DNA from 4 places in the Clostridium ljungdahlii DSM 13528 genome. Region 2 is predicted to be linked to each of the others. Evidence: riboswitches for the same ligand, from Rfam matches in the RefSeq annotation. Region 2 holds a riboswitch; each other region holds the start of a gene.
The links. Region 2 has a riboswitch for S-adenosylmethionine ahead of CLJU_RS08990 (ABC transporter permease). Riboswitches for the same ligand answer to the same signal wherever they lie in the genome.
Positions count from the first base shown of each region.

Region 1: it holds a riboswitch for S-adenosylmethionine, as region 2 does, so the genes downstream of both, metA (homoserine O-acetyltransferase MetA) here and CLJU_RS08990 (ABC transporter permease) in region 2, are expected to answer to the same signal.
Region 3: it holds a riboswitch for S-adenosylmethionine, as region 2 does, so the genes downstream of both, metK (methionine adenosyltransferase) here and CLJU_RS08990 (ABC transporter permease) in region 2, are expected to answer to the same signal.
Region 4: it holds a riboswitch for S-adenosylmethionine, as region 2 does, so the genes downstream of both, CLJU_RS03270 (homocysteine S-methyltransferase family protein) here and CLJU_RS08990 (ABC transporter permease) in region 2, are expected to answer to the same signal.

Region 1 is NC_014328.1:2,692,454-2,697,895, forward strand. It holds gene CLJU_RS11955 (diacylglycerol kinase catalytic domain-containing protein) at 1-263, opposite strand, end outside; gene CLJU_RS11960 (SPFH domain-containing protein) at 266-1,285, opposite strand; gene CLJU_RS11965 (APC family permease) at 1,524-2,876, opposite strand; SAM riboswitch class I at 3,119-3,226, shown strand; gene metA (homoserine O-acetyltransferase MetA) at 3,454-4,371, shown strand; gene CLJU_RS11975 (methyl-accepting chemotaxis protein) at 4,468-5,442, opposite strand, start outside.
Region 2 is NC_014328.1:1,982,112-1,987,553, forward strand. It holds gene CLJU_RS08980 (ROK family transcriptional regulator) at 1-592, shown strand, start outside; gene CLJU_RS08985 (HEPN domain-containing protein) at 731-1,210, shown strand; SAM riboswitch class I at 1,284-1,388, shown strand; gene CLJU_RS08990 (ABC transporter permease) at 1,634-2,449, shown strand; gene CLJU_RS08995 (ABC transporter ATP-binding protein) at 2,472-3,251, shown strand; gene CLJU_RS09000 (ABC transporter substrate-binding protein) at 3,288-4,307, shown strand; gene CLJU_RS09005 (aryl-sulfate sulfotransferase) at 4,335-5,442, shown strand, end outside.
Region 3 is NC_014328.1:2,590,183-2,595,624, forward strand. It holds gene nifB (nitrogenase cofactor biosynthesis protein NifB) at 1-1,007, opposite strand, end outside; gene metK (methionine adenosyltransferase) at 1,230-1,970, opposite strand; SAM riboswitch class I at 2,401-2,501, opposite strand; gene CLJU_RS11585 (3-hydroxyacyl-CoA dehydrogenase family protein) at 2,539-3,495, opposite strand; gene arcC (carbamate kinase) at 3,603-4,556, opposite strand; gene uraA (uracil permease) at 4,597-5,442, opposite strand, start outside.
Region 4 is NC_014328.1:731,714-737,155, reverse strand. It holds gene CLJU_RS03280 (ABC transporter substrate-binding protein) at 1-317, opposite strand, end outside; gene CLJU_RS03275 (beta/alpha barrel domain-containing protein) at 531-1,217, opposite strand; gene CLJU_RS03270 (homocysteine S-methyltransferase family protein) at 1,439-3,838, opposite strand; SAM riboswitch class I at 4,104-4,211, opposite strand; SAM riboswitch class I at 4,473-4,581, shown strand; gene CLJU_RS03265 (O-acetylhomoserine aminocarboxypropyltransferase/cysteine synthase family protein) at 4,691-5,442, shown strand, end outside.

The sequences.
Region 1 (5,442 bases), 710 kb from region 2:
ACTAAATCATTACCCCCAAATATAAAATTAGGTACAAAATCCCTATCGACAATTTGAGTTCTGCCTAATTCTTCAAGTTGACTTTGAGCTTTAGATACAGCTTGTTTATAAATTTTATCTTCAGTGACATAATCTGAAAAGTCACTTCCAAGATGTTCGATATAAAACTTTGCTTGTTCAATTGTATTATATCTTGCAATTAATTCTTCAAGTCCTGTCTTCCTCTTTATTATAACTATCTTATTTTCAGTTAATCTTATCATAACTAATTTCTCCCTTTAAGTATTTCCTGAAAAAGATCAGGTGATATATTGAGCTGTCCAATTTTTCCTGCATTCTCTGCTAGTTCTTGAAGTGCAAGTGCTGCTAATTTATTTGGCTGCATTCCAATACTTGCAAGAGATTGTATTACATTAGAATCTATTCCTTCTAGTGACTTCATAACAGCTGACAATTCATAAGCTTTTGCATCAGCTCTAACTTTTGAATTTTTTACAGAAATGTCGACAAGTGATCTCTTTTTTTCTTCAAGTGCAGTTTCAAAATTCATCTTTTCTTGTTTGAGTTCATTTTGCTTTTGCTGGAAAGTTCTCTCTGCTTCAAGTTGAGTTTCTCTAACTTGTTTTTTCTTGTTTTCAACTGCTATCTCCGTATTGTATTCATTTTCCTTTACACGTCTTTCCTGTTCAATTGAAGCATTTCTTCTCTCATAAATAGCTTCATCTGCTTTTTTCAAGATTTGTTCTCTTGTCTGAGCTTCTAATGCCCTTGCGGTTTCTTTATTTGGAACGATATTTAATATTGAAAGTCCAAGTATCTCAATTCCAAGAAGTTCTATCTCCTCACTTTTTTTAATATTACTCAATATCTCACTTGCAAGTACTTCACTTGATTTAATAGCCTCTTTGAGTTCTAAATTTTCGATTGTCTTTTTAGTTAGCACCCTTACAATATTTATTACTCTCTGCGGAAGTTTTTGAGGATCATCTGAAACATATCCCTTTCCTTTCTTCATATCAAATGTATAATTTAAAACTCCTGCAATTTTCTTTTGATCGACAATTCTGAAAGTAACCTGTCCTTGAACTGTAACCGTCTGAAAATCTGAAGTAACTTCTTCAAAAATAAAAGGTGAATCCACACTTCCAATAGGGACAAGAACAATTGAAGTGGTTGGAACATAGTAATAAAATGATATTCCAGCACCTTCCCTTACAATTTTACCATTCCTATACTTTAACACATACTCACTTGGTTGAAATTTTATAAATTTAAATCCAAACATAATTTATTCCTCCTAAAAATATTATTAAATTTATAGAACTTAGATTTTGAAATTGCTTTTTATCCATATTATCGCCTACATATTTAAAACTTGTTATTAACTATTTGTTATTAACATAATAATACTAACATATGCTTATGTCAATACCTTTTTTAATATAGATATCAAAAAAATATAAAAACAAAGGGCTAAACACTTTAACCCTTTGCTTTTTATGCATTCAATTCTATTGTTATTCTTATTCCGCAATTTTTTCTTTAGAAAACGCAGCCCCAAAAATCATTACAACTGCAAAAACGATCAGATATGCAACAACCTCCATTTTATGAGAAAAGCAAGCAGCAATTATCATAAAAACACATCCAGCTAGAGAAATAATAGGTGCTATAAATCTCTTAAATGAGTTTAAATCTTTTTCTTTTTTCATCATCATAACAAAAATAGGAATATACAATGCATAAATAGTAACTATAGGTAATTCGGAAGAATCAAAAGAGAAAAATCCAAACCAAGGCTTTGTTAAGTTAGCACCATAGAAGTATAATAACCATATACCACAAAGAAGCAATCCAAATACAGATGAATTAGTAGGCATATTTGTTACATTATCAACTTGCTTAAATACATCTGGTTTTGGTCCAATATTCCTTGCTGCTAAAGAATAAATACCTCGGGTACATCCAAGCATTAATCCATTTAAAGTTCCAAGACAAGAAATGATAACAAATACAAACAGCAGTGAACCACCTACTGATGAAAAAACTGTCTGAAAAGCTAATTTAGCTCCTGCTTCACCGCCAGCCATCATAACCTTATTTGTTACTGCTCCAGCTAACCCTACATAATAGAGTATGTAAATAATCATAATTACAAAAGTTCCTCCAACAAGAGCCAATGGAAGATTTTTCTTTGCATCTTTTAACTCAGCATTAATACTTGTAGCAATTATCCATCCTTCATAAGCAAAAGCTGTAGCAACAACAGCTGTAAATAATGCATTAGAAGTATTGACTTCCTTTACTACTGTTGTAAAATTATATGCAATCATGCCATTACCCACACCTACAACTGTTCCAATTACAGCCATTAAAGCTAGTGGAATAAGCTTTATAATAGTTGTACTAACCTGAAATTTACCTGCTAAAATTGGTGACAGTGAATTTAACGCAAAACTTGCTATCAAATATAGACCTGCAATAGTCATGCACTCTCCACCTGTAATTGAGAATCCAAGTAATACACAAGTATATCTAGCGGAAACCCATGCTAATACTGACGTCAATGTTGGATAGTAAATGAGTGCCATAAACCACCCAACATAATATGCATATTTTTTGCCCAAAGTAGCTTCTGCATAATCCACTACACCGTTTACATATTGATACTTAGTTGCCATTACAGCAAAAGTATAGGCACAAGAAATCATAATAATACCACCTATAACCCAGGCCAGTATGCCAAGTGTAAGATTTCCACCTGTTGCAGTTAAAACTTTTTCTGCTTTAAAAAATACACCACTACCTATAACAATACCAATAACCATGGCTATAGCCGTAATAAGGCCATACCTTTTTTCTAACTTTGATTCCATAATCAAATATCCCCCTCTTTGATTTATTAATATTATACTGAATATTGCTTTTATACATCATGCTATCTAAGCACTACAAACAGCATGACATATTAATTTTTATTGTACCACAGAATTAAGCATTTACCAACATTTCTTTTTCTTCATTGTTATGAATTTTCAATTTATTTATTCATATACTTGTATTTGACAAAAGTTTAATTTTAGTATACTATATAATAAACTAAATAAAATCAATTTAAATCTTATCAAGAGTGGCGGAGGGACTGGCCCTATGAAACCCGACAACCAACATTTTTCATTTGAATGTATGGTGTTAATTCCAGCAGATTATTTCTGAAAGATAAGGAAAATAGTTTATATAATTAGTATTAAAAGTTGTTTTTCTTATGAAAACAGCTTTTTTATTATACAAATTATTTAAATTAACCTATTCCTTTGTATAGCTGTTCACTACTTAAATATGCAAAATAAGATTTTTATTTGATTAAGGCATTTGATAAAAAATATCCTAGCATACTGAATAGTTATTTCTTTGAAGATGCCTAAGCTACCTATATATAAAGGAGGATTTTTTATGCCAATAAATATACCCAATGACCTTCCAGCTTCTAAAACACTGAAGGCTGAAAACATATTTGTAATGAATGAAAAACGTGCATTAAAACAAGATATAAGACCTCTTAATATAGTCATATTGAATCTAATGCCGGTTAAAACCGTTACGGAAGTACAACTTTTAAGGTTGCTTAGTAATTCCCCTATTCAAGTTGATATAACATTAATGTATCCTAAATCTCACAGATCAAAAAATACTTCAGAACAATATCTTCTCAAGTATTATGAAACTTTTGATGAAATAAAGGGCAGAAAATTTGATGGCATGATAATAACAGGAGCACCTGTTGAAAAACTGAAATTTGAAGATGTTGACTATTGGGATGAATTAACTGAAATAATGGACTGGAGTAAAAAAAACGTGTATTCAACACTGCACATATGTTGGGGCTCTCAGGCCGGACTTTACCACCATTTTGGTATTCCAAAATATATTTTAGATAAAAAAATGTTTGGTGTTTTTGCACATATAATAAATGAAGAAAACACACAGTTACTTAGAGGATTTGACGATATATTTTACGCACCTCATTCAAGGCATACCTGTGTAAAAAAAGAAGATATTGAAAAAGTACCTGAATTAGAAATACTTTCAGAATCAAAAGATGCCGGAGTCTATATAGTATCAACAAAAGGCGGACGTCAAATTTTTGTAACAGGGCATCCTGAATATGATACCTTAACATTAAAATCAGAATATGACAGGGACGTAGCAGCTAATTTGCCCATAGAAATTCCGAAAAATTATTTTCCTCATAATGATACAGCAAAACAGCCTAGAGCAACTTGGAAAAGTCATGCCAACCTTTTATTTCTAAACTGGCTAAATTACTATGTATATCAAGAGACACCTTATAATTTGGATAGTCTTCAATAACATAGAAAAATGGAAATGACCTTTTAATAAAATAGTGTCATTTCCATTTTTTATAGATCTCTACAATTTCATAAATAGATTCGAAATAACCAAAATCTATTTAATAAGTTTATTCATATCTTCAGCAACATTTCTAAGTTCATTAATGTTAGCTTCTATTTCTTCACTGGTGGCAGCATTTTGAGATATTGTTTCTGTTATCATTTCATATTTTGATATTGTATCTTTTGTCATATTCGATACTTCTTCATTAAATTGAACTACATTTTTAGTTTTTGTAAATAATGTAGTAGAAGCGTTATTTGTATCCAGAACATTATTACTAAATAATTTCAAATTGGAAGTCATAGCATTTATTCCTCTGACTGTTTCATTAATAATACTATTACCGTTCTGAGACTTTTCGCTATTATACGTCATTTGTTTTTGAACTACATCAATTTTATTTTTTAGTTCATCCACTATTGCACTTGCTTGATTAAGTGATTGTTTTGTTCCTTCAGCTAATTTTCTTATTTCATCTGCTACTACTGCAAACCCTTTACCATTTTCACCTGCTCTTGCTGATTCAATTGATGCATTTAAAGCAAGAAGATTAGTTTGTTCTGATATATCTCCTATAATATTTAATATCTCATCTACTTGTCTTGATTTTTGCTTTAAATCTTTTGTAGACTTAAACGTATCCTCTATACTATTTTTTATATCCATAATAATTGAAAGAGTATCATTTAAAGATTTCTGATTTTTATCTGTAATATTTATAAAGTAATTTATTTTATCTTCACTATCCTTGGTTTTTTTAGCAACAACCTCATTAGCATTTAATAAAGTATTTAATATTTCTTTATTCTTATTTGATTTATCAAGCATTTCACCAAAACTTTTTGATACAGATTGGCTTGTCTCTGAAACTTCCAAAAGTGAACTTGTTTGTTCTTCAATAGCTGCACTTAAGTTTTCACTTGATGATAAAACAGTACCAGAAATTTGAGCTATATTTCCAAATAAATCTAACAATTTTTGCTTTTCTTTTTTTAACTCAATTTCCTTATCACCAATTGACTTTAA
Region 2 (5,442 bases):
ATCAGCTTATGCAGAGACATTTATTAATTTTAATGATGCAAAAAATAGTCTTGTTTTTATATCTATTACAGAAGGTATTGGAACAGGTGTAGTTATAGCAAATAACGTATATAAGGGATTTAATAAACGTGCAGGTGAATTTGGACATATGGCTATCGTAAAAGATGGAAAAAGGTGCAATTGTGGAAGAAAAGGATGTTGGGAGCTATATGCTTCTAAAAAGGCACTACTTGGTGCATACAGGGAAGCATTTAATGATGTAAATGGAAACTTGGACGATTTTTTAAAGAAAAGTGAAATGGATTTAAAAGCAAAAGCAGTATTGAATACATATGTTGATTTTTTAGCTGAAGGTATTAAAAATATAATATTGACATTAGATCCTAAAAATATACTTATAGGTGGTGAAATATTTCCCTATAAGGATTTCATAGAAAAAGAACTAATTAAAAAGATATTTACGGATAACAGTTTTTATGATGAGAGTCAGTGTAATGTGATGTTTTCAAATCTTGGGGAAAATGCAGCTGTATATGGGGCAGCACTTTTGCCTATGGAAAATATATTTTTCCTAAATGACAATGTATTATGATATATTAAAGAGACACATTTTATAATTTGTGTTTCTTTTTTTACTTATTAAGTTTGCTTAAGAATTATTAAGTATTTATGTAAAGCAGATAAGATGATATAATTTTCGTAAAAATAAATATTTTATGGAGGAAAATATATGTATCTAGGAAATATTCGTCATAATATTGATGTTTCAAATGAATATTATATGCTAGCCAAAAAAGATGAGGAAGTTGGAAATATTTTAATGGAAAGATGCGAATATAGACATGCCATTTATTTTTTTATACAAGCAATGGAAAAATATATTCGTGCCAAAATCTTCAGATTAGTTGATCCAAAACTTGATTACTTTAGAAAGAGAAATCAAACTCATTCAATTGAAAGTGCTATTGAATTCTTAATAGATATTATAAGTCCTGATAAAAATATTCAACAACAAATAAAAGAACAATTGAATAAATATGTCCTTCAAGATATTAAATTTCAACAGTTGCATAATAATCTAAGATATCCTTATTATAGTTCAAAGTATAATTCTTATTCCATGGTTGATTTCCGTAGTCTTGATTGTAGTGGAATATATATAAAGTTACATGATTTAAAAGATTATTTACAAGAGTTAAACAGACTATAAAGTAAAAAATTTAAATTTCATGTTGACAAAGTATTTTAAAAGTTATATCATATGTATAAATTAATTGAATAACTTCTTATCGAGAGAGACGGAGGGACTGGCCCTATGATGTCCGGCAACCTGAATATTTTATATTCAATGGTGCTAATTCCAGCAGGGATAACCTGAAAGATGAGAAACATGAGAATGTAACTTCCTGTGGTTTCTCCATAGGAAGTTTTTTAATAGGTAAATTTAATATTTTAGTTGGCTGACTAGAAAAACTAGAGGTCAAGTTTCATTTGAACTGGAAAACACTTTTTCGTTTTTAGTGGATTTTCTAAGTTTGTTGAAGCTTGGCTTTTTTGTTATTACTTATTACCAAATTAGTAATAAGTATAGTTGAATTAATAACCATAAAGTTTAAATAAGGAGGATTTGAATATGGAAACTGATATTAATAGAGATGATACTAAAACAATCAAGTATAAAAAGAATGGACATACTAAATTGACAAAAGAAATTATTAATTATCTATTATTTCCTATTTTAATTTTAGTTACATGGGAATTGATTAGTAGATTACAAATAGTTTCATCTATATTACTTCCATCTATTGAAGATGTAATAAAATCATTTATTTCACAGATAAAAAGTGGACAATTAATAAATGATTTGGCTACAAGCTTGTTTAGAGTATTTAAAGGATATTTTATTGCAGTTACATTGGGTATAAGTATGGGAATAAGTATGGGAATTTCAGAGAAAACAAATAAATTTTTTACTATAGTTTTTAATGGAATAAGGCAAATACCACCATTGGCATGGATACCATTGTTTATACTTTGGTTTGGAATAGGTGAAACTTCAAAAGTTATTATGATAGCAATGGGAGCTTTTTTCTCTATATTACTAAATACTATAAATGGTATTCAAAATACCCCAAAGCAGTATCTTGAAGTAGCAAGATTATATAAGATAAAGAAAGTAGATTTGTTTAAAAAGGTATATCTTCCATCTGCGATTCCATCTATATTTGTTGGGTTGAGACTTGGAGCAGGAGCTTCATGGATGTCAGTAGTGGCAGCTGAGATGATAGCTTCAAGTTCAGGTATAGGTTATAGAATAAATGATGCAAGAAGCTTAATGCAGTCTGATGTTGTAATAGTTGGAATTATAGTAATAGGTGTAGTTGGAGTTTTGATGGATACTATTCTTAGAAAAATAGCACATTTTGCATCTAGATGGGAAAGACTCTAATAATTAATAGGAGGTGTACACTTTGGAAGAAAATGATAGAGATTTAATTATAAAAAATTTAGATAAGAGTTATACGGTTAATTATAAAGAAATAGAAATTCTTAAAAATATAAATATACATATTGGAAAAGGAGAATTTATAAGTATTGTTGGGCATAGTGGGTGTGGGAAGAGTACATTGCTTAAAATTATAGCAGGACTTGTTGAGCATAATATTGGGTCTGTAACTTTAAATGGCGGAGAAATAAGTGAACCTGGTACAAAAGTTGGAATGGTCTTTCAGGATCACAGGCTTCTGCCATGGCTTACGATTAAAGACAATATATCTTTTGGACTATATGATGTTTCTAATGATGAGAAAGAAAAGCTTGTGCTGGACCATATTGAACTAGTTGGATTAAAGGGATTTGAAAATGCATATCCTCATCAACTATCTGGAGGAATGGCACAGAGAGCCGCTATTGCAAGGGCGTTGGTTCATAAACCTGAAGTTTTACTTTTAGATGAACCCTTTGGTGCATTAGATGCACTTACAAGGATACAAATGCAAAGAGAAATCTTAAAGATTTGGGAAAAAGAAAAAACTACTATGATATTGGTTACTCACGACATTGATGAAGCTATATATTTAGGTGATAGGATTGTGATAATGTCTTCAAGACCTGGAAAAATAAAAAAAGTCTTACCTGTTGAAATTGCGAGACCTAGAGATAGAAATAGTCATAATTTTTCTGTACTTAGGAAACATGTATTTAGTGAATTTTTTGTAGAAAATAACGTTGTATCGGATTATGTAATTTAGTATAGTTAAAATTTATATAAATTGGAGGATAAATAAATGAAAAAAAAACTATTATCAGTAATTTTTGCAGGGATCTTTATATTTACACTTACAGCATGTTCTAAAGGTGGAGTCAGTTCAAGTAATTCAACAAATGATAGTGAAAAGAAAGTTGTTAGAATAGGATATCCTGGAAGTCAATATTCTTTAGGTGGAGCAGCTGCTATAGCACAGCAAAAAAAGTTTTTTAAGGAACAATTAAAAAAAATAGGTTATACAGTAGAATATAATCCTTTTTCAGGACAAGGCCCTGCAGTAAATGAAGCACTTACTAGTAATAAAATAGATATTGCAGTATATGCAGATTTTCCTGGAGTTGTGTTAAAGTCAAAAGGAGTGCAAACAGATTTAATTGGAATAAGTCAAAATAAAATTTATTCTACTATTGTTGTACAAAATAATTCTAAAATAAAGACAGTAGAAGATCTTAAAGGTAAAAAAATAGGATTTGCAAAGGGAACATATGCTCAGAAATTTTTATTAGAAATATTAAGTAAAAGTGGACTTTCAGATAAAGACGTACAGCTTGTAAATGTTACTACAGATGCAGAATCTTCACTTATTTCAGGAAATTTAGATGCACTTGTATTAACAGACGATTCAGCACTTCAATTAACTGCTGTTAAAAAAGTAGCAAGGAATATTGTAAGTTCAAGACAGTATCCAGAAATAAGTGCTCAGAGTATTGTAGTTGCTAGAGATAGTTATATTAAGCAAAATTCCAAAGTACCTGTTGCTATAGACAAAGCGTTGATTGAAGCAAGAAACTACTTTAAATCAAATCCAGAGGAGAGTTATAAATTGTTAACTAAAGCTGGCTTAAGTTTGGAGGCTGTAAAACAACAATACAGTGGTGAATCACCTAATTTTAATGTATTACAAACGGAGATAAATCAAGATACAATAAAAAGATTAGATGAAACGCAAAAGTTCTTGTTAGATCATAACTTAATAACAAACAAGTTTAATACTGCTAGTTGGGCAGATAAGTCATATTACCAAGAAGCTATAAAATAATTATAAATATGAATGGAGAGGATAATTATGGGATACCCAAGTGTTTATCCAACAGGAGTTACAATATACAATCCTGAAAAATGTTGGAATGGTTATACTATTTTTCAAGCAAAAGATATAGGAGCATTATTAATCGATATGAATGGCCAGGAGGTTCAACTTTGGAAAAATCTTCATGGATTTCCTAATAAAATACTACCAGGTGGATATGTTATAGGAAGTACAGGAGAAAGGGATTCAAGGTATGGATTTCAGGATATGACTGACCTTGTACAGGTGGATTGGAATGGAAACATAGTTTGGAAATTTAATAGGCATGAATATATAGAAGATCCCGGACAAAAGCCAAAGTGGATGGCAAGGCAGCATCATGATTATCAAAGAGAGGGAAATCCAGTAGGATACTATGTTCCTGGTATGAAACCAAAAGTTGATAAAGGGAATACTCTCATTTTATGTCATGAAAATATAAAAAATGATAGAATATCTGATAAAATATTACTGGATGACAAAATTATTGAAGTTAACTGGGATGGAAATATAATATGGAAGTGGAATGCCAGTGATCATTTTGATGAATTTGGCTTTGATGAAGCAGCTAAAAATATATTATATCGTAATCCAAACCTGAGGACAGCAGGCGGCGGCATAGGAGATTGGCTTCACATAAATTCTATATCGTTAATAGGACCTAACAAATGGTTTGATGGTGGAGATGAAAGATTTAATTCAGATAATATTATTTTAGACAGCAGAGAAGCCAATATTTTAGCTATTATAGATAAGAAAACAGGAAAAATTGTCTGGAAGATAGGACCTCGTTATGATACAAGTGAGGAGCTCATTAATCTAGGTTGGATAATAGGACAACATAATGTACATATGATACCTAGGGGCCTTCCAGGAGAAGGAAATATACTTGTATTTGATAATGGTGGATGGGGAGGTTATGGTATTCCAAATCCAGGTTCTGTAAGTGGAAATAGGAATGCTTTAAGAGATTATTCCAGAGTTATCGAATTTGATCCCATAACTTTGAAAATAATATGGCAGTATACTCCAGAAGAAGCTGGTTTTATAAATCCACTGGACGCTGCAAGATTTTATAGCCCATTTATAAGTAATGCTCAACGTT
Region 3 (5,442 bases), 610 kb from region 2:
TATATATAAAATTCTGTTGCATGTCCAAAATGTTCATCTATACTTACACCTGATTTGCTTGCAACAGCAAACCTATACTTATGGCTTTTCAATTGAATTACATTTTTATCCTCTAAGTTGTTTTCACTGTTTTGTGAGCTTTCTGTGCTTTCTCTAAACTCGCCTGATACATCATTATCCAAGGTTCCTATAGCATCTGCCCTGCACTGCCTGCAGTGATACATCTGTTTTAATGTTAACTCACAATCTCTTCTCATATCATTCAATTCCACTTCAGTTACTGTAGGATTATTCTCAAATACACTTTCCTTAACAGGTATAAGATGCATAATATTCGTCATATATGCTCCACATTCCTTAACTTTCTTTACTATTTCAGGGATATGCAGATCATTAATTCCCTTTATCATAACTATATTTACTTTGCATACTATTCCTTTTTGTGCAGCATATTTAAGTCCTGACAATTGATTATTTAAAAGTACTCTTCCTGCCTCTTCTCCAACAAAAGTATCTCCTAAATAGTTTACAAATTTATATACTTTTCCACCTATTTTAGGATCAACTGCATTTATAGTTACAGTTAAATGTGTAACTCCTAATTCTATTAATTTGTCTGCATAAAAAGGAAGCATTAAACCATTAGTTGAAAGACAAAAAGTAATATCTTTTGATTCTTTCTTTATTAATTCTATGGATTTTTTAGTCTCATCAAAATTTGCAAGAGGATCGCCAGGCCCTGCTATACCTACTACTGTCAAATTTCTTACCTTATCCCTCACTATTTTAAATTTGTCTCTAGCTCCTTCAGGTGTTAGCACTTCACTTGTTACTCCAGGTCTGGTTTCATTTACACAATCATATTTTCTGTTACAAAAATTACAACTTACATTACACTTTGGAGCCACAGGTATATGCATTCTTGCATATTTATGGGCAATACAATTATAACAAGGATGCGTAAGTGTCTTTTCACTAATAGATTTTGTTGCAAGCTCTTTACTCATATTTTATTATCTCCTTTTCTACATCAAGTGATTCTTAGATTCAGGTGGAGTTTGCTTATAAGGAATACCTTTTCTCCATCTGAACCTTAGAAGAACTTATCCAGGCGCGTAGCAGTGCTTATCCCCCGCTTTGAAAAAATGGGAGTGTTAGCAATGGTAGCGATCGGATAAAAAAGGCCAAAGCAATATTTAAATTACTTTAGCCTTCAGTTTTCTGATCAACTAAATTTTTAAGGATAAACTACTATCCAATTCTTTTTTTATTTCATTAACTTTATCAAGTCTTTCCCAAGGAAGATCTATATCAGTTCTCCCGAAATGGCCATAAGCAGCTGTTTTTTTATATATAGGTCTCCTTAAATCCAGATCTCTTATAATTGCCCCAGGTCTTAAATCAAAAAGTTTATTTATAATTTCTAATATTTTATCTTTGCTAATCTTTTCTGTATTAAAAGTATCTACACTAATTGATACCGGTCTTGCAACTCCTATGGCATAAGCAATTTCTACTTCTATTTTATCTGCAGCTCCTGCTGCTACTAAATTCTTTGCTACCCATCTTGCAGCATAGGCTCCTGATCTATCAACTTTCGTTGGATCTTTTCCAGAAAATGCACCACCACCATGTCTTCCATATCCTCCATAGGTATCAACTATTATCTTTCTACCTGTAAGACCTGAGTCGGTTTCAGGGCCTCCTTTTACAAATCTTCCTGTTGGATTTACAAGATATCTTGTATTTGAATCAATAAATTTATGTGGTATTACACTTTTAATAACGAATTCTATCAAATCTTTTTCAATTTTATCATGAGTTATATTCTCATCATGTTGAGAAGAAATTAATACAGTATCCACTCTTACAGGTTTTTCACCTTCATATTCCACTATTTGATCACAAATCTTATCTGGATGACCTTCTGTCACTGATTCTGATGTAAATAATCTTCCCATTTCTATCATCCTCCAATAAATTTTTACTTAACTGCATCTTAGTCCATTGATTATTTAAATAAACAAAGTTCTTGGCATAAGATGGAGTTTTAACTCCATCTTATGCTTAGAACTCGTTATCCAGAGACGTAGCTGCTCTTTACTCCCACTTGGATAAGAGGGTAGTATTAGAGCAGGTAGTCATCGGATAAAAAAAGGCCAGGTTTCACACCATAGAAAAATCTTGCCCTCAAAACTTTTCTATGTAAATAAATGAAACTTGACCTCTAGTTTGTCTAGTCAACCAATAGACATTTAATACATTATTTTAAATAAAACTTCTTATTTTAAAATCGGATGAGTGCTCAAAGAGTAATGAGTCATATTAAAATATTTAACATGTCTTATTAAAAATAAAAAAACTTCCTGTTAGAAACTTCAGGAAGTTATGTCCTCTTGTTTCTCATCTGTCAGGTTTTACCTGCTGGAATTAACACCTTGAATATAAATTCAGGTTGTCGGGCATCATAGGGCCAGTCCCTCTGCCTCTCTTGATAAGAAATTTATTTGTTTAATTGTACTATAGTGTAAACTATATTTATTTGTTTGTCAACATAAATTTTTCTTTATCTCTTTCTAGAAAATAAAATAGCAATTCTGCCCGTTCTTTCTGTTTCTTTTCTAAAGTATCTGGTGCCCAATTGTAGAATCCTTGTCCGCTCTTACTTCCTAATTCTCCATTTTTAACTTTGCTTTTAATTAATTTGGAAGGCTCATTTGAATTGCAAAGATCTTTTAATAAATAAGAAGCTATTGAATTAACTGTGTCAAGCCCTGCTAAATCTGCAGTGCAAATTGGTCCTGTAATAGGTAGTCTTCTTCCAAGCCCATATTCAATAGCCTTATCAACCTCTTCTGGTTTTGCCCATTCCTGTTCTACTATATATAAAGCCTCTCTTAAAAGTGCATGCTGAAGTCGATTTCCAATAAAGCCTTGACATTCTTTCTCCATTCTAATAGCTTTTTTGCCTATAAATTCAACCCATTCCATAGTTATTTTCATTGTTTCATCTGATGTTCTTTTACCAGGCACCACCTCTACAAGAGGAATTAATTGTGGTGGATTCCAAAAATGAGCAACTACTACTCTTTCCGGATGCTTTGTATTCTTAGCTATATCTGTTGGTAATAATCCTGACGTACAACTCGATAAAATTATATTGTTAGGGCAAATTTCATCTAACTCTTTAAAAATATCTTGTTTAAGCTCTAAATTTTCTGCTAAACATTCAATTACTAAATCAGCACTTTGAGCTGCCTCTATAATTGTTTTAACAACTTTTATTTTACATAGAATTTCTTCTGGTTGTTTGTTATGAAATTTACCTTTTTCCTTAAAAAGTTTTAAACTTGATTCTATATTTTTCATTCCTTTGTTTAAACTTTTATCCGACCTTCCATACAATAATACATCTAATCCTGCTTGGGCACACAATAATGCTATTCCATGTCCCATCGTTCCAGTACCTAATACAGATACAGTTTTAATTTTCATATTCCCGCTCTCCTTAACATAATACTTACCAATTGCTTTTTATTTCATTAAGTAAAACCAGTAATTTCATTTAGCATTGAAATCACCGGTTTATTTTTTAATTTCTACTACTTATTAGTTATTACTGTTCCCGTTTTACCATGAAGTGCTTCTTTAACTTTTTCAAGAGAAGTTATAATAGTTCGTCTTCCTTTCTTTGATTCAGCAAACATGACAGCAGCCCTTACTTTAGGTAACATTGAACCTGGTGCAAATTGTCCTTCGTCAATATATTTATGAGCATCTTCTGTGTCCATTTGTAATAGGTCTTTTTGATTGTCTTTATTAAAGTTTATTGCAACCTTCTCAACTGCAGTTAATATTAACAAAATATCTGCATCAATTATTTCTGCAATTTTTTCTGACGCAAAATCTTTATCAATAACAGCTGCAACTCCTTCAATTGTATCGCCATCTTTTTCAATTACTGGAACTCCACCGCCACCTACAGTTATTACTACATGTCCTGATTTAACTAGTGTTTTAATAATTTCATCTTCCACAATAGATTTTGGCATTGGTGATGCTACGACACGTCTCCAGCCTCTGCCTGCATCCTCTTTCATTGAGTATCCGTTATCTTTCATAAGCTTTTCAGCTTGCTTTCTCGTGAAAAATGACCCAATTGGTTTTGTAGGATTCTTGAATCCTGAATCGTCTTTGTCGACTACAACTTGTGTAATAACTGTTGCAACCTGTTTACTTATTCCTCTCCTCTTTAACTCCTGTTTTAATGCTTGCTGCAAGTGATATCCAATGTATCCCTGGCTCATAGCACCACATTCAGGGAAAGGCATAACGGGATTTAATTCATCTTCTCTTTGTGCTTTCTCATATGCAAAAATAATCTGTCCTATCTGTGGACCGTTTCCATGTGTAATAATAATTTCATTCCCATCTTCTATAAGATCTACTATTGATTTGGCAGTATCCTTACATGTCTTAAGTTGAGCTTCTGCCGATTTATCTTTTGGGTTTTTCTGAAGTGCATTTCCTCCAAGACTGACAACAATTTTTAACATATTTATATCCTCCGAAACTTCGTATTAATTCCTATTGTGTTTATGCTTGAATATTTTTGTCTTTGTCATCAAATCTTATTTTGTATTCTTCATTCATTATCCCTAATTTTCCTAAAATATAGAAAAAAATTGATAATAAAATACCAACTATAGCTGCAAATGCCATGCCTTTAAATTGTACTGTTCCAATTGTAACACTAGCTCCGCTTACACCAACAACAAATGTAATTGCACCTAAAACCATGTTATAGTTTACACTAAAGTCAACTTTTTCTTCAACAAACATTCTAATACCTTGGACAGCTATTAATCCATAAAGAAGCATTGTAATTCCACCCATAACAGGTTCAGGAATTGCTTGTATAGTAGCAGCTATTTTGCCACAGCATGAGAAAATAATTGCAAGAATAGCAGCTCCCCTAATAACCCATACAGAATAAACACGAGTGATAGCCATAACTCCTATATTTTCACCATAGGTTGTATTTGGTGTTGATCCTGTAAAGCCTGAAATAACGTTGCTGATACCATCTCCAAGAAGTGATCTCCAGAGTCCTGGATCCTCTAATAGATTTGAACCAGTTATTCTACCAGTAACTATTAAATGACTTATGTGCTCAGCAAGCACGACAAGACACGCCGGAGCAATTATAAATATAGCATTAATATCAAATACAGGTGCTGAAAAATGAGGAATCTGGAACCAACTTGCAGCTGTAATTAATTTTGTATCAACCATCCCCATTGCAAATGCAAGAAGATAACCACAAATAACAGCAATAAGAATTGGTATAACTTGCGCAAATCCTCTAAATAAAACTGAACCAAATATTCCAATAGCCAATGTAAACATAGCAACTCCAATAACACGAGGGTCAGCAACATA
Region 4 (5,442 bases), 1.3 Mb from region 2:
CCAGAGTTAAGTGCTAAAATTATTCCATTAAATTCAGTACCTACAAATTGAGTCTTTACTCCCAGCTTTTTGCCTATAGCGTTTGCCATATCTATATCAAAACCTTTAAGTACGTTTTGGTTATCTCTAAATTCCATTGGTGGAAAAGAATCTTCAAGTCCTACCTTTAGAACTCCTGCTTTTTTTACCCTCTCTAAAGCATTCTGTCCTTTTTGTTCATCTCCGCTATTACTGTTACTGCTCCCACATCCTGCAAATAAAGCAGCTGCAAAAACAATTGTCAACATTACAATTATTGTCTTTTTTAACTTCTTCATTTTTTTTCCCCTTTTCTATAATTATTATTTTTAACTCCTTAGGTTAAATATATAAATAATTATACATTTAATATTATAATTATTCAATACCTTTTTTGTTTTTTCTATACTATTTTTATTCTGTACTTATACATATTTCTCTGTTTATTCAAAAATAAAAGAGGCTGCTTCAATAGCAACTTCTTACATTGCTTTGAACAGAGCCCCTGTTTATTACATATTCCTGTACTTTTCCATAGTCCCCTTAAACAATTCTGCCGTAGAAGGAGGACTATATGAAATAGCGTTTGCACCTGCTTCTATCGTTTCCTCTATACTTTCCTTAGTCCTTCCCCCTGTAGCTATAATCGGAATATCCTTATATTTTTCTCTTATTTTTCTCACAAGAGAAGCACTATTCTTACCCGCAGATACATTTAATATGGAAGTTCCCGATTCCATTCTCTTTTGAATATCATCTCTTTCAGATACTACTGTAACTATAATAGGAATGTCAATAGCCTCTCTAACAGCTCTTACAATTTCATTAGATGTAGGACTATTTAACACTACCCCCATAGCTCCAGTAAATTCAGCATTTAATGCTAAGTTTACAACCCTTTTTCCTGTGGTAAGTCCACCCCCTACACCGCAAAATATGGGTACATCAGAAGCTGTAACTAATGACTCTGTTATAACTGATTGGGGTGTAAAAGGATAAACTGCTAAAATTGCATCTGCATCTATATTTTTTATAACTGCTATATCCGTAGTAAATGCAAAAGATTTTATTCTTTTTCCAAAAACTATTATGCCGCTGGCCTCCCTTATTACACCAGGGAAATTTATCATATGCCCTCTAAGTACTCCTCTTATCTCTGGTACATATTTAACATCTTTTTTATTAATCTTCTCACCCATTTTTATATCTCCCAAAATCTATTTTGATATTGTCTCTCTTACATATTATTGTATATTAAACACATTAAATATTCCATAAAAATTATTTTTATCCGATGACTACCTGCTCTAATACTTCCACTTCTCCAAGTGGGAGTAAAGAGCAGCTATGTCCCTGGATAACGATTTCTAAGCATTAGGTGGAGTCAAAACTCCATCTGATGCCAAGAACTCTGTTTATCCTAAACTGAAAATAATTCTTCTGCTATCTTTACAGTTTCTCTAGCATCCTTAGCATAATAATCTGCACCTATCATATCTGCATAATTTTGATTTAATACTGCTCCACCTACTACAACTTTACATTGAAGCCCCTTATCTCTTATAGCATCTATAGTCTTTTTCATATTACTTACGGTGGTTGTCATAAGTGCACTGAGTCCTACTAACTTTACGTTATTTTTTATTATAGCATCTACTACTTCACTAATATCTACATCTCTTCCCAAATCTATAACTTCAAATCCATAATTCTCCAAAAGCACTTTAACTATATTTTTTCCTATATCATGTATATCTCCTTTAACAGTAGCAAGTATTATTTTTCCCCTGGATATCTTATTTTCGCCACTTTTAAGCATATCTTTCTTTATTATTTCAAAAGCTTGTTTTACAGTTTCAGCTGATTGTATTAACTGTGGTAAAAATATATCCTTGTTCTCATATTGTACACCTACCTCATCTAACGCTGGAATTATATAAGAATTTACTATATCTACTGCCTTCTTACTTTTCAAAAGCTTACAAGTTAACTCTACTGCTTCCTCTTCCATTCCATCAATAATGGTCTGTTTTAGATTTTTATCATTTTCACCTGAATTAGGAATATCGCTTCCCCATTTTGCTTTTTCACCTTCAGATTTACCGCTATATTTTTTTACATATTCCTTTCCTTCTTTATCTATGTTTGTTAAAACCTCAAAAGCTGAAATAATATCTTTCACGCCTTTGTCTGCTGTATTTATTATTGGCAAGTCAAGTCCTGCCTGAAGAGCAAGTGCAAGAAAAGTTCTATTTAATATACATCTTCTAGGTAGTCCATAGGATATATTACTTACACCAAGAGTAGTCTTTACTCCAAATTGTTCCTTTAGAATCTTTATGGCCTTTATTGTCTCAAGCACTTCCTTTTGTTGAGCAGATGCAGTTAGCGTAAGACAATCAACTATTATATCCTTTCTCTTGATTCCATAGTTTTCGGCAGTTTTGATTATCTTTTCTGCAATCTTTACCCTACCCTCTGCAGTATCAGGTATTCCATTTTCGTCTATAGTTAAGGCTATAACACAGCCTCCATACTTCTTTACTATTGGAAATACTTCTTCCATGCACTTTTTTCTACCATTTACTGAATTTATTATAGGTTTACCGTTATAAACTCTAACTCCAGCCTCTAACACTTTAGGATTTGGACTGTCTATATCTATAGGTAATTGTACTACTTTTTGTATTGCTTTTACTGCTTCTTTCATAGTTTGAACTTCATTAATCTCAGGTAGTCCTACATTAAGCCCAAGTATATGTGCTCCTTCTTCTTTTTGCTTCACTGCTTCTTTCTGTATAAAATTTACCTTTCCTTCCTTAAGCTCTTTCTTATAAATATCTCTACCTGTAGGATTAATTCTCTCCCCTATAAATTTTATCCTATTACCTAGGAACACAGTATCCCTGGCTGAACACACTGTGGTATAATTTTTTTCTTTTATATCTAAAGGTACTATATTTTTCAAACTTTTTACCATAGTTTTTATAAATTCAGGACTTGTTCCACAACATCCTCCAAAAAACCTAACTCCTTTTTTTGCCATAATCACTACATTTTCTGCAAATTCATCTGAAGTTATATCATAAATCGTATTTTCGCCATCATACTTTGGGAGTCCTGCATTAGGCTGAACTATAACGGGTATAGAAGAATACTTTAAGATTTCATCTACAATATCTTGCAATTCTCCCGGTCCCAAGGAACAATTCACTCCAAGGGCATCCACCCCCAACGATTCAAGCACAAATACCATAGTTTTTGGATCTGTTCCCATTAGAGTTCTTCCATCCTGCTGGAAAGTCATTGTACAAAATATTGGAAGAGAACTATTTTCTTTTGCCGCAAGAATAGCTGCCTTTGCTTCGTACAAATCAGACATAGTTTCTATTAGAATTATATCTGCTCCCGCTTTTTCCCCTATAATTACTTGACTTTTAAATAATTCATATGCAGATTCAAAACTTAAACTTCCTGTAGGCTCCATAACTTGTCCTGTAGGTCCTATATCAAGTGCTACTAATTTATCCTTTGCCTCTTCCTTTGCAATTTTTACTCCAGCTGTAATTACATCTTTTATTGTATAATCAGAAGAACTATACTTAAGTTCATTAGCACCAAAAGTATTTGTTATTATGATATCTGATCCTGCGTTTAAATATTCCCTATGTACTTTTCTTATAATCTCTGAATTTGTTATATTTAATGTTTCTGGAAGTTCACCTACTTTAAGTCCTGCTCTTTGAAGCATGGTTCCCATAGCTCCATCAAAAAAAACAAATTTGTTACTAAACTTATTTAATAAATCTTTAAATAACATTTGCTGCACTCCTTTTTCAAATACAAGTTTCATGTTCAAATTATTTAATCCATTACTTCTTGTATAAAATTTTAAACTTTAAACAAATTTTATACAATACATCTAAATTATTTAATATTGTATAAATATACAATAATATTATTTAGAATTAATATTTATTTACTCAGCTTTCGCTCACTAACTATTAATTTTTCATTTTTAACTATTAACTAAAAAAGCTGCCCTTCAATCAGAAAAGCAGCTTTAAATTTGACAAAATCAACTTTCCTTATCTTTCAGAATTCGTTTTATTCTGCAGGAATTAGCACCGATGCACTTTAGTGCCGGTTGTTGGGTTTCACTGGGCCAGTCCCTCCACCTCTCGTGATAAAAGTGCTTTAATATTAATACTTTAACTATCAATTGTCAATACTATTTACATGACTATTTTACTATAATTCGTAATATCAATGAATCTTACTTAGTGGGAAAAGCAGATATCTCAAATCTTTGATTTGATGATAGTCGCTTTCACAGAGCGCGTGGGAGTATTACAGTAGGTAGCCATCAGATAAAATTTTCTAAATATTTTTTTATTTTTCTATTGACAAACCTTATCTATGTCTGGTATGATTTTCTCAATCGAATACGGAACTTCTTATCCAGAGTGGCAGAGGGACTGGCCCTATGATGCCCGGCAACCTGAATGATCATTTTCATTCAACGGTGCTAATTCCAGCAGGTGTTAACCTGAAAGATGAGAAGCATGAAGATAGAATCTTCTTGTAACTTATCTTACAAGAAGATTTTTTTATTCTGCCAGGTTATAGAAGTTTCGCTCAAAATATTAAAAGGTATTAGGAGGACGAAAAAATGAGTGAAGAAAGAAAATTAGGATTTGAAACATTACAAGTACATGCAGGCCAGGTGCCTGACCCAACTACAGGTGCAAGAGCAGTTCCAATTTACCAGACTACATCCTTTGTATTTAAAGATGCCGATGAAGCCGCAGACTTTTTCCAGCTTAAAAAACCAGGAAATGTTTATGCCAGAATAATGAACCCAACAGAAGACGTATTTGAACAAAGAGTAGCAGCCCTTGAAGGCGGCAGCGCAGGCCTTGCTACATCTTCCGGACTTGCAGCAATACTTTACGCTGTATTAAATGTAGCAAGTGCAGGAGACAATATAGTTGCAGCTAGCACACTTTATGGTGGAACTTATGAATTGTTTTCAGTAACCTTGAAAAAGTTAGGAATTGATGTAACTTTTGTAGATCCCGATGACCCTGAAAACATCAGAAAAGCTATTACAGATAAAACTAAAGCAGTTTATGCAGAAACAATAGGTAACCCTAGAATCAATGTTTTGGATATAGAAGCTGTAGCAAACATAGCCCATGAAAACAAAATTCCTCTTATTATAGATAATACTTTTGGAACTCCTTATCTAGTAAGACCTATAGAATATGGTGCAGACGTAGTTGTTCATTCTGCAACTAAATTTATAGGTGGTCACGGGACTACTTTAGGCGGAATTATAGTAGATGGTGGAAAATTTGACTGGGCAGCAAGCGGAAAATTTCCTGACTTTACAACACCTGATGAAAGCTATAATGGGCTTGT